One region of the Lentibacillus sp. genome, then DNA from elsewhere that is predicted to be linked to it. Evidence: riboswitches for the same ligand, from Rfam matches in the RefSeq annotation. Region 1 holds a riboswitch; each other region holds the start of a gene.

Region 1 (4,214 bases):
CCATCCGCACCGAGTTCCATGGCATAAACGGCATCTTTCGGCGAACCGATTCCCGCATCGACAATGATGGGTACGTTTGACTGTTCAATGATAAAGCTTAAGTTAAGCGGGTTGATAATCCCCTGTCCTGATCCAATAGGTGATGCACCAGGCATAATGGCATGTGCTCCCAATTCTTCCAATTTTCTTGCCAGGACGACATCATCGGATGTATATGGGAGAACGGTGAATCCTTCTTTCAGCAGCTCTTCTGTTGCCTTAAGTGTTTCAACAGGATCTGGGAGCAGTGTTTTCTTATCCCCAATCACTTCGACTTTGATCATGTCACAAAGACCGGATGCATTGGCCAATTTAGCTGTTCGTACAGCTTCTTTTGCGGTGTATGCTCCTGCTGTGTTGGGTAATAAGTCATAGTTTTGTATATCAATTTTTTCCAATAGGTTAGGTTGGGATGGTTCGTAAATATCCATCCGGCGGACAGAAAAGGTTAAAATGTTTGTTTCCGATACAGCAACTGCCTGTTTCTGCATATCGACATTCGGATATTTCCCGGTTCCTAACAGTAAGTGGGATTGAAATGATTTTTCGCCAATAGTCAACATATCAGCCACCTCCTACAAAATGTACAAATTCCAGTTTATCGCCATCCGTCACTTCCCTCGTGGGATGGGATGCCTTATCTATGATTTCACCATTATGTTCGACAATGACCACCGGCCGATCAGTAAAAAAATGAAGAATGACATCAGAAACCGTGCTCACATGTTCCGGTAATTGAACAGTTGATCCATTAATAAGCAGACTCATAGACTTACCTCCTTTTGTATTCGTCGCTGAAGCCCAAAAGTATCATCAACAGACTTGCCTTCGATATAATCAGCCATCAGCAAACCGGTAATGGGCGCTAATAAAATGCCATTTCGAAAATGCCCGGCCGCCAGCCACAACCCATTTATTTGAGGGTGTTCGCCCATATATGGCAATCCATCCCCGGTTTGCGGGCGGTGACCGGTCCAGGCTTTTTCCCATTTGGCATTTTTAAGTTCAGGGACAAGGTGAATGGCATTTGTCATTAGCGAATGCAGTCCATCCAGCCGTACAGACTGATCTAAACTGCAGGTCTTTTGTGTAGCGCCAATAATGAATCTCCCGCCGGACTTCGGTACGATATAGCACGAAGCTGTAAAAATACTCGAAGTAATCAGGTGTTCATTCTGATAGACGGAAAAACATTCGCCTTTTACCGGGTAAAGATCCAATGTCATATTGGTTTTCTCCCAAATCCCTTTACTCCATGCACCTCCCGCTGTGATAACTGTATTGGCAAGGAATGTCCCATTGTTTGTGCTGACCCCGGTAATGCGATTCCTTTCGACCAAAAAATCCTGTACTTCGGTATATTCCAGAATATCTGCGCCTAATCTGACAGCAGACTGAGCCAGTGCTTTTGTTAAAAGGGATGCATTGACTTGCCCGTCGTTTGCCATATAAAGAGCGCCCGTCAAGGAGTCGTTAATGTACGGTTCTTTTTCTTTCACTTGTTTGGGAGACAGCAATGAGGCTTCTTCACCAGATTTCTGCTGACGTTCAAAAGCCTGCTTTAATCGTCTTGATTCCTCTTTCGTTTGGGCTAACCTTATGATCCCACTTTGAATCAGCTCGATATCTATCCCGCTGAGCGATTTAAGTTCTTCCGCTAAATCTGGGAACATGGCTCTGCTTTGATGGGAAAGTGATGAAAGCGGGCTATCACTTTCCATTTCATTTTGTGCACCTAACATTCCCGCTGCTGCTTTGGATGCCTTCTGCCCGATTTCATCTTTTTCGATGATAAGCACGTTATAATCGCGTTTACTTAGTTGAAAGGCAATCGAGCTGCCAATGACACCACCGCCAACTATAATGACATCATACACGTCGTTCACCGCCTTTCTGTAGCGCCGTATTATAGGCTGCTGCCTTTTCCAGAGGCTTATCGGCCAATAATACGCCGGATAATACAGCAATTCCGCTGGCACCTGCTTGCATGACATCCGGTGTGTTTTCCGCAGTAATCCCGCCAATTGCCAGAACAGGTATGTGCACCTGCTGCACGACGTTTCTTAGTTCTTCCAATCCCATAGGCTTCAGATCAGGTTTTGACCGTGTTTCAAATACGTGACCGAAGATTAAATAGTCTGCACCTTGATTGCAGGCATAGATGGCTTCTTCTGCCGAGTGAACAGAACATCCAATATGCAGTTCGGAATAAGAACGGCGGACTGTCGCTGCATCCACGCTGTTATGGGTTAACTGCACGCCTTTTGTGTGCATGATATGAGCAACTGCCGCATGATGGTTGATAATGATTTTATCCAGTGGCACTCCTTTGGCATGAAGCAACCGGATGGCTTGGATCATTTGTTTATCAGTCCACGCTTTTTCCCGCAGATGAATCGCGTCAACAGGGGGAATGACCTGTTCAGTAATGGCTGCTAAGTTTTCCGGTGTCTGCTGTCCGGTTGAGATGATATGAAACGTTCCTGAATTTTCATCACGCTTTTGAACTCGGTCCATTGACACACCTCCCGAAACTCGTTTTAACAACATAAAAAAACCACTTTCCTGATGCAGGGAAAGTGGTTTTGAACGTATCATAAGGTTAATAGATTGGTTGTGTTCCGTTCGTCACTTCCCTTCGCCGGCATCAACCGTATCAGGTTCAAAGGGTCTCAAAGTGCATTGCTTTGATCTCAGCCTTTTTAAAAGGCACCCCTAGTGAATTCATGAATTTAATTGTTGGTTAAATTGTAACATCGATAAAATTATTGTCAATAGTTCAACTTTTCTTTCATTTTTACGTATGGGAAAGTCGTTGTATATTACTGCGGTGGAAAGGGTTTATATGATTGCATGAAGAATCATTCATACAAAGACACGTATGACTGCTGCGATGGCAGCTACTGAACTGATTCCGGAGGCTATAATCCATTTTAATAGTTTAACGTGGTTGGCATGCAGCGTTGCTTCCATTTTCTCATGAAAATTGTTTAATTCCGATTTTGTAATGAGCTCTTTTTCTTTAATCAATTCATCCATTTTTACAATGATATCTTTCGTATCTGCTTTTGATTCCAGTGATTGTTCTAATACTTTCAGCCGGGCTTCTATTTCGTATAATCTTGATTCATAATTATTCCGTTCATGGTTTGAATTCTCAATCGTTACCACTCCTTTCCCTGACGATCCTTCGAGCTTACGTTATTTTATTCGAATAGAAGGTAAAATGGAAAGGCAGTTAGCTGAAAGTGTGCGTATAATTTATGCCGGTGTGTCTTGCCAGCTTTAAAATCAAATTCCAGATGGGTTCCATCATTCATTGTGCCTAAGTTATGTTAGAATTTAACCATATAAATTATTTGCTGAAGAAGCTGCTTCGGGAAGGAATCAAGGGGGAGCCAACTGCAGTTCATCACAAAAGCAATCATGAAGGAAGCGGAAGCACAGTCTATCAATGATAGAGATTTTTACATTAAAGTGTGGTTGAACTATCAAGTGTAAGAACAAGAGTCTAATAATGATTGACTGTTTCATTTACTATTATTGAATATTATAAAGCCACGCTATCGAATGGGGGAGAATGATGATTGAAGTTAAAAGGGGATTACCAAAGCACGTAGAAGGGATTTCCAGGGTCTGTATAGAAGGTAGGCAGGACGCAATTTCAGATATCAAAAGTCAAGAAAATATAAGAAGAAATAATAAAATATTTTATAATCATGATCGTATCAACGGAGAGTTAGAAGAAGCAGAGGGCTGGGACGGTTATTTTGTAGCACTTGACGATGGAACAGTTGTAGGGGCTATTGGCGGAGGTATGAAAGACGATGATAAAAGTGAAGTTTATGTTTTGTATCTAGATCCCCAACGCCGGAGAGAAGGGATAGGCACCCAGCTATTAAACCACTTAACAGATATACAGCGTAATAAGGGTTCTAAGGAACAATGGGTATCTGTGCTTAAAGGAAATGATAAAGGTATTCCTTTTTATGAAGCAAAAGGTTTTCGTTTTATGCGTGAAAAAGAAGCCTATGGTAACGTTGAAGGAGAGAAGTACATTTCTTTGAGATATAGACGGGAAATATAAATCTTGGGGTATATTTAAAAAAGAGGTGCAGCTAAATTTCCGTGGGCTTGTCCCCGATGTACAAATAACATAGTTACATGCCAAAAAA
Region 2 (4,214 bases), on a different contig from region 1:
GACAATCGGTATATCGGGGTACTGACGTCTCAATGTTTTGATCCATTCAATACCGACTGCGTGTCCAGCATCGTCCTTGGATGGTGTTGAAAATACCGAACCTGCCCCGAGATAATCAGCCAGCTGAATGGAGCTGTTGTCGACGTCGGATTGATTTGACACAGATAATCCAATTAGCTTATCGGGAAACATCTCCCGCACTTTTTCAAGCCGCATGTCATCCTGTCCGATATGAATACCATCAGCCTCAAGTGGTTCAATCAGATCAATATCATCGTTCACGAAAAACATGACGTTATGACGAGCGCAAATATCCCGCAGTTTGCGCCCCAATGCTAATTTTTTTTCACCGGTTAATGCTCCTTCACCTTTTTCCCGAAACTGAAAAGCGGTAATGCCGGATTTTGCCGCCTCTTTGAGGATATCCTCGGGTTTCCGGTCACAGTTCTGACTTCCCATGATAAAGTATTTTCTTAGATACATAAGCTATTTCCTTTCCAGTGCAGCAGGATTAAGTGACAATGCGTCGATGAAATGGGGGAGAAATGTCCCTGGGCCATTAACATCAGTTCTTTCTGCGGCATGTTCTGCGGCGAGCCCATAAAACGCAGCAGCGGTCATTGCCTGTTGCCCGATAGATTCGTTGGTTGTCAGGCATGCTGATAATACGGATCCAAGCAGACAACCGGCACCGGTTATTTTGCCTAAAATCGGATGACCAGTATGGTTCTGCAAAATTTCATTTTCAATGCAAATAACATCTGTTTTACCGGTGACAACAGCAGCAGTCTGATACATTTTGGCCACTTTAGCGGCAATCTCATCGGCATTGCCGTCACCGACTGATTCGACACCTTTTGTTTCCCATGGAATTTCAACCAGGTGTGCAAGTTCGCCTGCGTTTCCTTTGATCACAGTCGGCTTCACTTGCTCCAGAATATTTTTCACAGCAGTTTTTCGGAAAGGAGTTGCGGCAACACCCACAGGATCAAGAACAACCGGGATCCCTTTTTCGTTTGCGGCGACACCTGCACGGACCATCGACGAAAGATCATCAGCAGTCAAAGTCCCGATATTGAGCAGGACACCGTCGGCATTGTATGCCATATCGGCTGCTTCTTCTTCAGCCTTAGCCATAACCGGCGCTGCGCCGAACGATAACAGACCGTTTGCTGAAAAATTCATGACCACCTGATTGGTCAGATGATGGATAAGTGGTGTTGCTTCACGTGCTTCATGAATAATTGATTGATTCATTTACTCACCCTTTCCATTCGATGTGCCCACTGATTGGTCGGGCCGCTTCCTTGCCCGATCGAAAATGAATGGCTTATAGCTGCGGTGATAAAGTCTTTCCCCTTCTGGACTGCATCTGTCAATTGATAACCCTGGCTTACATAGGCAGTAATGGCTGCCGAATAGGTACAGCCGGTTCCGTGTGTGTTTTGCGTATCGATTCGTTCAGTCGAGAAAGTATGCATCTTTTCACCATCGTATAAAAAGTCAATCGCCTCACCTTGCATATGACCGCCTTTCACAAGAGCGGCCCCTGCACCGAATTCATCGACAATCCGCTTGGCAGCCTGCTGCATGTCTTCTGGTGTTTTAATCGACTCTCCGGTAATCACCTCTGCTTCCGGGACATTCGGTGTTACAAGCGTCGCTAATGACAGCAGATTCTCGCGTAAATACTCGCGGGAATCCTCCGCGATTAATTTATGTCCGCTTGTGGTCACCATAACCGGGTCCATAATATAAGGAACATTCAATCCGGGAATCTTTTCAGCCACGGCATCCATTAAATCGATATTGGCTAACATGCCGGTTTTGAAAGCCTGGAACGGGATATCGGAAATAACTGATTCCAATTGCTGCTTAATCATGGGCACTGATATATGCTGCACATCCTGGACGCCTGTCGTATTTTGAGCAACAACAGAAGTGATGACCGACATGCCATACGTTTTTAACTCCTGAAACGTCTTCAAGTCAGCCTGAATGCCAGCGCCGCCGCTCGGATCGGTGCCGGCGATTGTTAAGGCTGCGGGTAGTTGACTCATGTCGAAACCTCCTATACGTGTTTTTCCAGTAGATTTGTTTGGTTCACCTTTGAAACGATAAACCAGCCGATTAATGCACCTGTTATGCTGCTAATAAGAAACGACGGCATAAAGAAAAGTGCGCCGGCTGAACTGCCCAACAGGATACGCGCAAATGGAACAGCAAACAATGAACCGAAAACTCCGGTGCCTATTGCTTCACCAAGTGCAGCCATACCTTTTTTGTCAGTTAGCCGATAAAGACAACCAGCCAGGTAAGCGCCGACCATACCACCGGGGAATGCCAGCAGTGTTCCCAAGCCAAGCATATTGCGGAGCAGTCCAATCATAAAGGCGATAATAACGGCTGGACCGGGACCGAGTGATACAGCGGCCATAACGTTAACAGCGTGCTGCACCGGATAGGCCTTGGCAACACCTGCCGGGAACCATAGGAGCTGTGCGCCCAGAGTTCCAATCGCTACAAAAACGGCCATTGTTGTCAGTAAACGCGTCCGGTTCAATTCAACCCTCCTCTCATTAGGGGCAGAAGGAAAATTTAGAAAGCCTAAGTGGCCCTTGTGCAGTAAGAAAGTAATTTTTCTTAACCGCCAAAAAAGCCAGATCCATAGATTGGACCTGGCTTGAAATAGCTGATATCAAATTTCGTCAGACTACTTCCCTACGCTGGTATTAGCCAGATCAGGTCCGTAAGAGTCGGAAAGCTCAGACGCCTTTCCTCTCAGCCCGCGTTTCGTGGGCACCCCTAGTAGTTAGGTATATTGAATTCTTCACCTTAAGTGTAACAAAAGGATTGACATTTGTCATGAGATTATTAGAGTTCCAAATTGGCTTTGGTAGAATGAAAGGTGCTAGGATGGCTTATGAAGTTATTGTTCTTTTTTCAGCAGGGATCCCCATTTCGCAATGGGTCACATTTCTAGTTTGGATGGAAGGGAAGAATTTGAATGATTGCGTATGGCGATTGTCTACCAGATCATGTTCTGCAATGGGTCATCAACTCAGTCGATTCAACTGCAGCTGTTCAATCGGTTTATCAGCTGAAGGGCAGTACATCGTCCACATTGCATAGTATCACATTAAAAATGGAACAAACGGTAAGGCACTATGTCATCCGGCGGTTTGATAATCAGGACTGGCTGACGGAAGAACCTGATTTGGCTGTGCATGAAGCGGCAAGTTTACGAATGGCTGAGGGGACTGGAGTGACTTCGCCGAATGTGATTGCTTTTGATAGGAACGGTGATAAATGCGGTGTCCCGGCCGTTCTCATGACAAAGCTGGATGGGGCTGTGGAGTTAAAACCTGATAACATGGAACAGTGGGTGGATGGTCTGGGAAAAACGCTTGTCAAAATACACCGAATTGATGCAGCCGGTTTTCCATATGATTATTTTCCTTATAATGATATCGATTCGTTTAACATTCCGGCGTGGTCGGGTGTTCCGGAGATGTGGAAAAAGGCACTTGATATAGTAAGCGGACCTACCCCCAATGCGGGAGATTGCTTTATTCATCGGGACTATCATCCCGCCAATGTACTTTGGAGCGACAGCGCTGTCAGCGGTGTGGTGGATTGGGTGAATGCCTGCAAGGGACCGCGCGGAGTTGATATCGGTCATTGCCGGCTGAATCTTGCTATGCTGTACGGACCGGATACGGCTGATGGATTTTTAATGGCTTATCAGCATTATGCCGGGAAGCGTTATAACCGGTATTGGGATGTTGTCGCGCTGATCAACTTTTTGGACGGACCTCCGGAAGTATACCCGGGCTGGCGGGCTTTTGGGGTGACTGGACTGACAAATCAGCTGATTGAGGAAAGATTGGATGATTTTGTGATACAATTGATGAAAAATGCGGACGTTGAATAATTCTTTTAACGTGTTGCATAGTTATGAAAATGGAATGGGAGGGGCTTTATATGAGCCGGACAGGCGAAATAGTGTTAACGATTATTGGTGCACTCATTTATGGTTTTTTTACTGTTGTTGGCGGATTTATGGTATGGCTTTTCAATAATGAGGCTATTTGGGACCAGGCAAAAGAGGAAATCAATCAGCAGCAGCCAGAATTAGCACCAGGTGATATGGAAGCTGTCACTGAGATGTTTCAGGGAAGTGGCTGGTTTCTCATTATCCTTACTATCATCAG
Region 3 (4,214 bases), on a different contig from region 1:
CTTGATACCGGATCCAGATTCGCCGTCGGTTCATCCAGAATCAGCAATTCCGGCTCAAGCAGAAGTACGGAAGCAAGAGCGATTTTTTGTTTCTGACCACCCGACAGCTCATGGATTTTGTGATGATTAAAACCTTCCATCCCGACAGCTTTCAGCACTGATTCAATCCTCCCGCGAATGCAGGAAGCGGGAACCTTTCTATTTTCCAGAGTAAACGCAAGCTCATCTTCTACCGTAATCATGCAAAACTGACTTTCCGGATCCTGAAAAACGATGCCGATTTCCTGTGTCAGTTCTCCTTTTGCAATCTCCCGGATGTTTTCTCCGAGAAAAAAGATGTCCCCGGAAGACGTCCCTTCCACTGCTTCCGGATACAGACCGTTGAGACAGAGGGCCAGACTGCTCTTCCCGGATCCGCTTGCTCCCATCAAAAGAGTTGCTTCACTTTGGTTCAGTGTAAAATCGAGGCCATCGAACAATGGCTGTTCATCAATTTCCTCATAGGAAAATGAAAAATTGCGCACTTCAATTATCGGCTGCTCTGTTCCCTTAAGCACTTTCATATTTCCGCTTCCTCTGCAATTCTTTTCCTAAAGCATAGCCTCGGAGTACACCGGTTTTCGCTAGCTGATCACTGAGCCATTTGCCGAGAACACCCGAGATCAGAGCAGCACTGATAATCCGTACAATCAGCGTTGAGACGATCAGCCATGGTGCCAGGGCAATCATCCCGGCTGAATACAAATGCCAGGCAAAGCTGATGATGGCGGTGGATATACCGGACATGATAAGAATCCGCAGCCGGTAATCCTGCCATCTTGTCAGGGCAAAGACAAGTTCCGCGCCCGCTCCCTGAATGGCAGCGGAAAGAAGCAGTCCGGGTCCTGCTGGGGAACCAACCAGAATCTCAACGATCCCAGCAATCACTTCCGCAGTAAACGCAACCCCGGGCTTCTGTAGGATGTATGCTGCCATAATCGAGACAATAAACCAGATACCATAAATGACCTCATAGCCAAACGGTGCTAGGCCGAATGGCGCAAGGATATTGCGGATCCCTTCACCGACAAGGAAGAACACCAGATAGATAAGCCCAAAGACAACGCCTAAAATTGACATCAGGATAATTTCCTTTAATTTCCATTGCTTCGTCATTAAAATCCCCCTTAATCATTGTTGGACGGGCTGTTTGCTGAAATGGTAAAAGTCATGGTGACATGGGATACCTTCTCCTGCACACGGTCAAAAGATTGTTGCAGCGCCCTGAAAACATCCTTCACATCGCCGTCCAGTCTCGTCGCATAATGAACAGCACTTACCTCAACATTACGGTGTTTGGACAGATCAATCTGTTCATAGATTGCATCCATATAGTCCTCCCTTCCCATCGGGTAAAGGGAAAATTTACAACCTGCTTTCTGGGATACCGCATTTGATTTTGTTTCATTCAGCGGTATAACCACTTCATCCATATAGGAATCCGCATCCGTATCCCTCGGACAGCCAATGGAAAACGTGCCGCTCATCGCAACATGCTCCCCTGTTTTGGCCGTGTGCAGGAAAAGGGCCTCGGTTACATCAAAAACATGTACCATATCCCCGCGCACACACGTGCTCACGTCATCAGTGTCTTTCCATACCATCGATGTGTCCACCTCTTCCAGTGCCCTCAAAATAATATCGGCGAACTTGTCACTCATCGGAAACAGGGTGAACTGGCACCCTGCGATCCTGCTTGTTCCACACCTGTCATTGCTCATCATTCTTCTCCTCCCTGATATTTAATCCACAAAAAAACTGCACTCCCGAAGGAATGCAGTTTACACATATATCATGATCACGTTGATTAATCATACTGTGAACTGCACTTCCCCACGCTGGTATTATCCAGTTCGGGTTCAAAGGGTCAGATATGATATCCTCTCAGCCGCCGCTTCCGGCAGCCCCCCTAGTGCTTATCGGTTATGCAGTTTTCATGTAGCTTCATGATAAATAATTTTGTGAGTTTTGTAAAGGACTTTTTTAATTTATAGATTACTGGGTTATGCAACTTCTTTACCCGAAGCTGTAATCAGTTTTGCCTGCAGCAACCGGTTCCTTAAGGTTATGCCAATCAAGCTTGCCAGGAAAGCTTTTATCAATCCGACGGCGATAAATGGATATACACCTGCTGCAATAGCCGCATTCCAGTTCAGCTCCATAACAATTTTCAACTGCAGGGTGCCAAAAAGCAGGGTGACAATCATTCCAACAATGTTTGCGATAAGGGCCAGTGGGATTGTGAATTTTGTTTTTTCCAGGATAAGTCCAGTAAAATAGGCTGCTGCAATAAATCCAAATATGTATCCGCCAGAAGGCCCTATCAGCACTTGCGGCCCTCCGCTGAATCCTGCGAACACCGGCAGGCCTATAGCCCCTATCGCAGTATAAACAAGCATTGCTATTGCCCCGTGACGGCTTCCGAGAACAGTTGCTGCAATACCAACAGCCAATGTTTGTCCGCTTATTGGGATGAGCGGCAGCGGGATTTCCATCTGAGCCAGAATTGCTGTGACAGCCGCGAAAATAGAGCAGTTAATAAGTGATCGTAGTTTATTACTTCTTTCAGTCAACATAATCAGCTCCTAATCCTGTATCTTGTTTATTGATAGAATAGGGTGTTCTGCTTTTAATGTCAACCATCAATTACTTAAGGTTAACATTTATTCAATGCTGTTAGCACATCACCTACTTGACACACAGTTGTGTTGTATATAAAATACTCTTAATTTTAAAAGTCTATGCGACTATTACAAAGGAGGCGTCATGAAATGATCTTAACCCCCGGTCAAAAGGAAAGTCTTCTGCCTGTAACAACCAATCACGCACAACTTCAGTCAGCTCTTGTCAGGCATCATGAGATGAAGAAGAAAATTCAGAAGGACAAAAAGGAATATTATGATGAGGAAAAAGATAAAAAGGCACGTGAGCAATACTATCGAAGTATCGATTTTGACGGGAATGCTGATGAGGTCATGCAATCACTTAAGGATCTTATGAAGAAGACGCATACAAACCAAGTGCGATATGAACCTGCTGAATATGTTTATCCATGGGTTGATCTTCGGCCTAACGGGGATCTTATGAACATTTATTCCGGGGAAAATAGGACAGCGGACGTTGTGATTAAAGAAGACTTTAAAGCTTCACTGCAAAGAAAAAATATGATTGATAAACTGGAATCACATGCAGGCTTCAATCAACTTGCCAGGATTGCGGATGAATTTCCGTATAACTGTGAACATGCGGTACCGCAATCGTGGTTTAACGAACGGATGCCAATGCGCGGCGACATTCACCATTTATTTACTTGTGATCCTGGCTGCAATTCACTTCGAAGTAATTATCCCTATCATGATTTTGCTGATTATAACCCACAACGGGCTGGCACCAAACGGGTGGAAGATGCATGCGGCAAAGCAGAAGATGAGCTATTTGAGCCGGAATATGGGAAAGGTGCTGCGGCTCGGGCCATGTTGTATTTTCTGATCAGGTACCCAGATGAAATTGAGCAGTCACATAAAGATAGAATTGATATGGATTTGCTGAAGGAATGGCACCGGCAGTTCCCGCCAGACCATTATGAAATGCATCGTAATCAAGCTATCTATGAAATTCAAGGGAATCGTAATCCGTTCATTGATTATCCCAAAGAAATGATTCACGTTTATAATAGGTTCGATGGCTTCGATATTTAATTTGCCTGCAGCTTGGTTAAGGCAATGGGCAAGACTTCTTAACGGCCTATTTGCCTTAATTCCCCCTGAAGAAAGATTCATCCCCGATCACATGGCACCATTTCAGAAGGTGATGTTTCGAACATAACCGATCTATCGACAGCTTAGCGCCCTATATATGGTACGATAAATATTAGAAAACCTAAGTTGCCCTTATGCAGTAGTAAAGTATCCATACTTGCTTAACTGCTAACAAAGGAGGTCTGTCATGATTACCATTCTTATCGTCGATGATGATTCGCATATTCGTGAGCTGCTGCGTTTTTATTTACATAAGGAGAACTATAAAACAATCGAAGCACAAGATGGAGAAGAAGCACTGAAAAGACTGGAAGAACATCATGTACATCTTGCGCTTGTCGATATTATGATGCCGAATGTGGACGGGTATCATCTGTGCAAAGAGATCCGTAATTACTATGATATCCCTGTCCTGAT

The links. Region 1 has a riboswitch for thiamine pyrophosphate ahead of VK097_RS08815 (thiamine phosphate synthase). Riboswitches for the same ligand answer to the same signal wherever they lie in the genome.
Region 2: it holds a riboswitch for thiamine pyrophosphate, as region 1 does, so the genes downstream of both, thiW (energy coupling factor transporter S component ThiW) here and VK097_RS08815 (thiamine phosphate synthase) in region 1, are expected to answer to the same signal.
Region 3: it holds a riboswitch for thiamine pyrophosphate, as region 1 does, so the genes downstream of both, VK097_RS15090 (YkoF family thiamine/hydroxymethylpyrimidine-binding protein) here and VK097_RS08815 (thiamine phosphate synthase) in region 1, are expected to answer to the same signal.

Annotation. Positions count from the first base shown of each region.
Region 1 is NZ_DATGTT010000051.1:29,035-33,248, reverse strand. It holds gene VK097_RS08830 (thiazole synthase) at 1-602, opposite strand, end outside; gene thiS (sulfur carrier protein ThiS) at 604-807, opposite strand; gene thiO (glycine oxidase ThiO) at 804-1,916, opposite strand; gene VK097_RS08815 (thiamine phosphate synthase) at 1,909-2,589, opposite strand; TPP riboswitch at 2,656-2,766, opposite strand; gene VK097_RS08810 (hypothetical protein) at 2,905-3,210, opposite strand; gene VK097_RS08805 (GNAT family N-acetyltransferase) at 3,623-4,126, shown strand.
Region 2 is NZ_DATGTT010000064.1:1,602-5,815, forward strand. It holds gene thiE (thiamine phosphate synthase) at 1-483, opposite strand, end outside; gene thiM (hydroxyethylthiazole kinase) at 487-1,257, opposite strand; gene thiD (bifunctional hydroxymethylpyrimidine kinase/phosphomethylpyrimidine kinase) at 1,254-2,060, opposite strand; gene thiW (energy coupling factor transporter S component ThiW) at 2,072-2,563, opposite strand; TPP riboswitch at 2,702-2,817, opposite strand; gene VK097_RS11290 (phosphotransferase family protein) at 3,008-3,934, shown strand; gene VK097_RS11295 (DUF4064 domain-containing protein) at 3,985-4,214, shown strand, end outside.
Region 3 is NZ_DATGTT010000109.1:57,798-62,011, forward strand. It holds gene VK097_RS15080 (ABC transporter ATP-binding protein) at 1-563, opposite strand, end outside; gene VK097_RS15085 (ECF transporter S component) at 550-1,155, opposite strand; gene VK097_RS15090 (YkoF family thiamine/hydroxymethylpyrimidine-binding protein) at 1,167-1,760, opposite strand; TPP riboswitch at 1,853-1,960, opposite strand; gene VK097_RS15095 (biotin transporter BioY) at 2,043-2,612, opposite strand; gene VK097_RS15100 (endonuclease I family protein) at 2,811-3,737, shown strand; gene VK097_RS15105 (response regulator transcription factor) at 3,985-4,214, shown strand, end outside.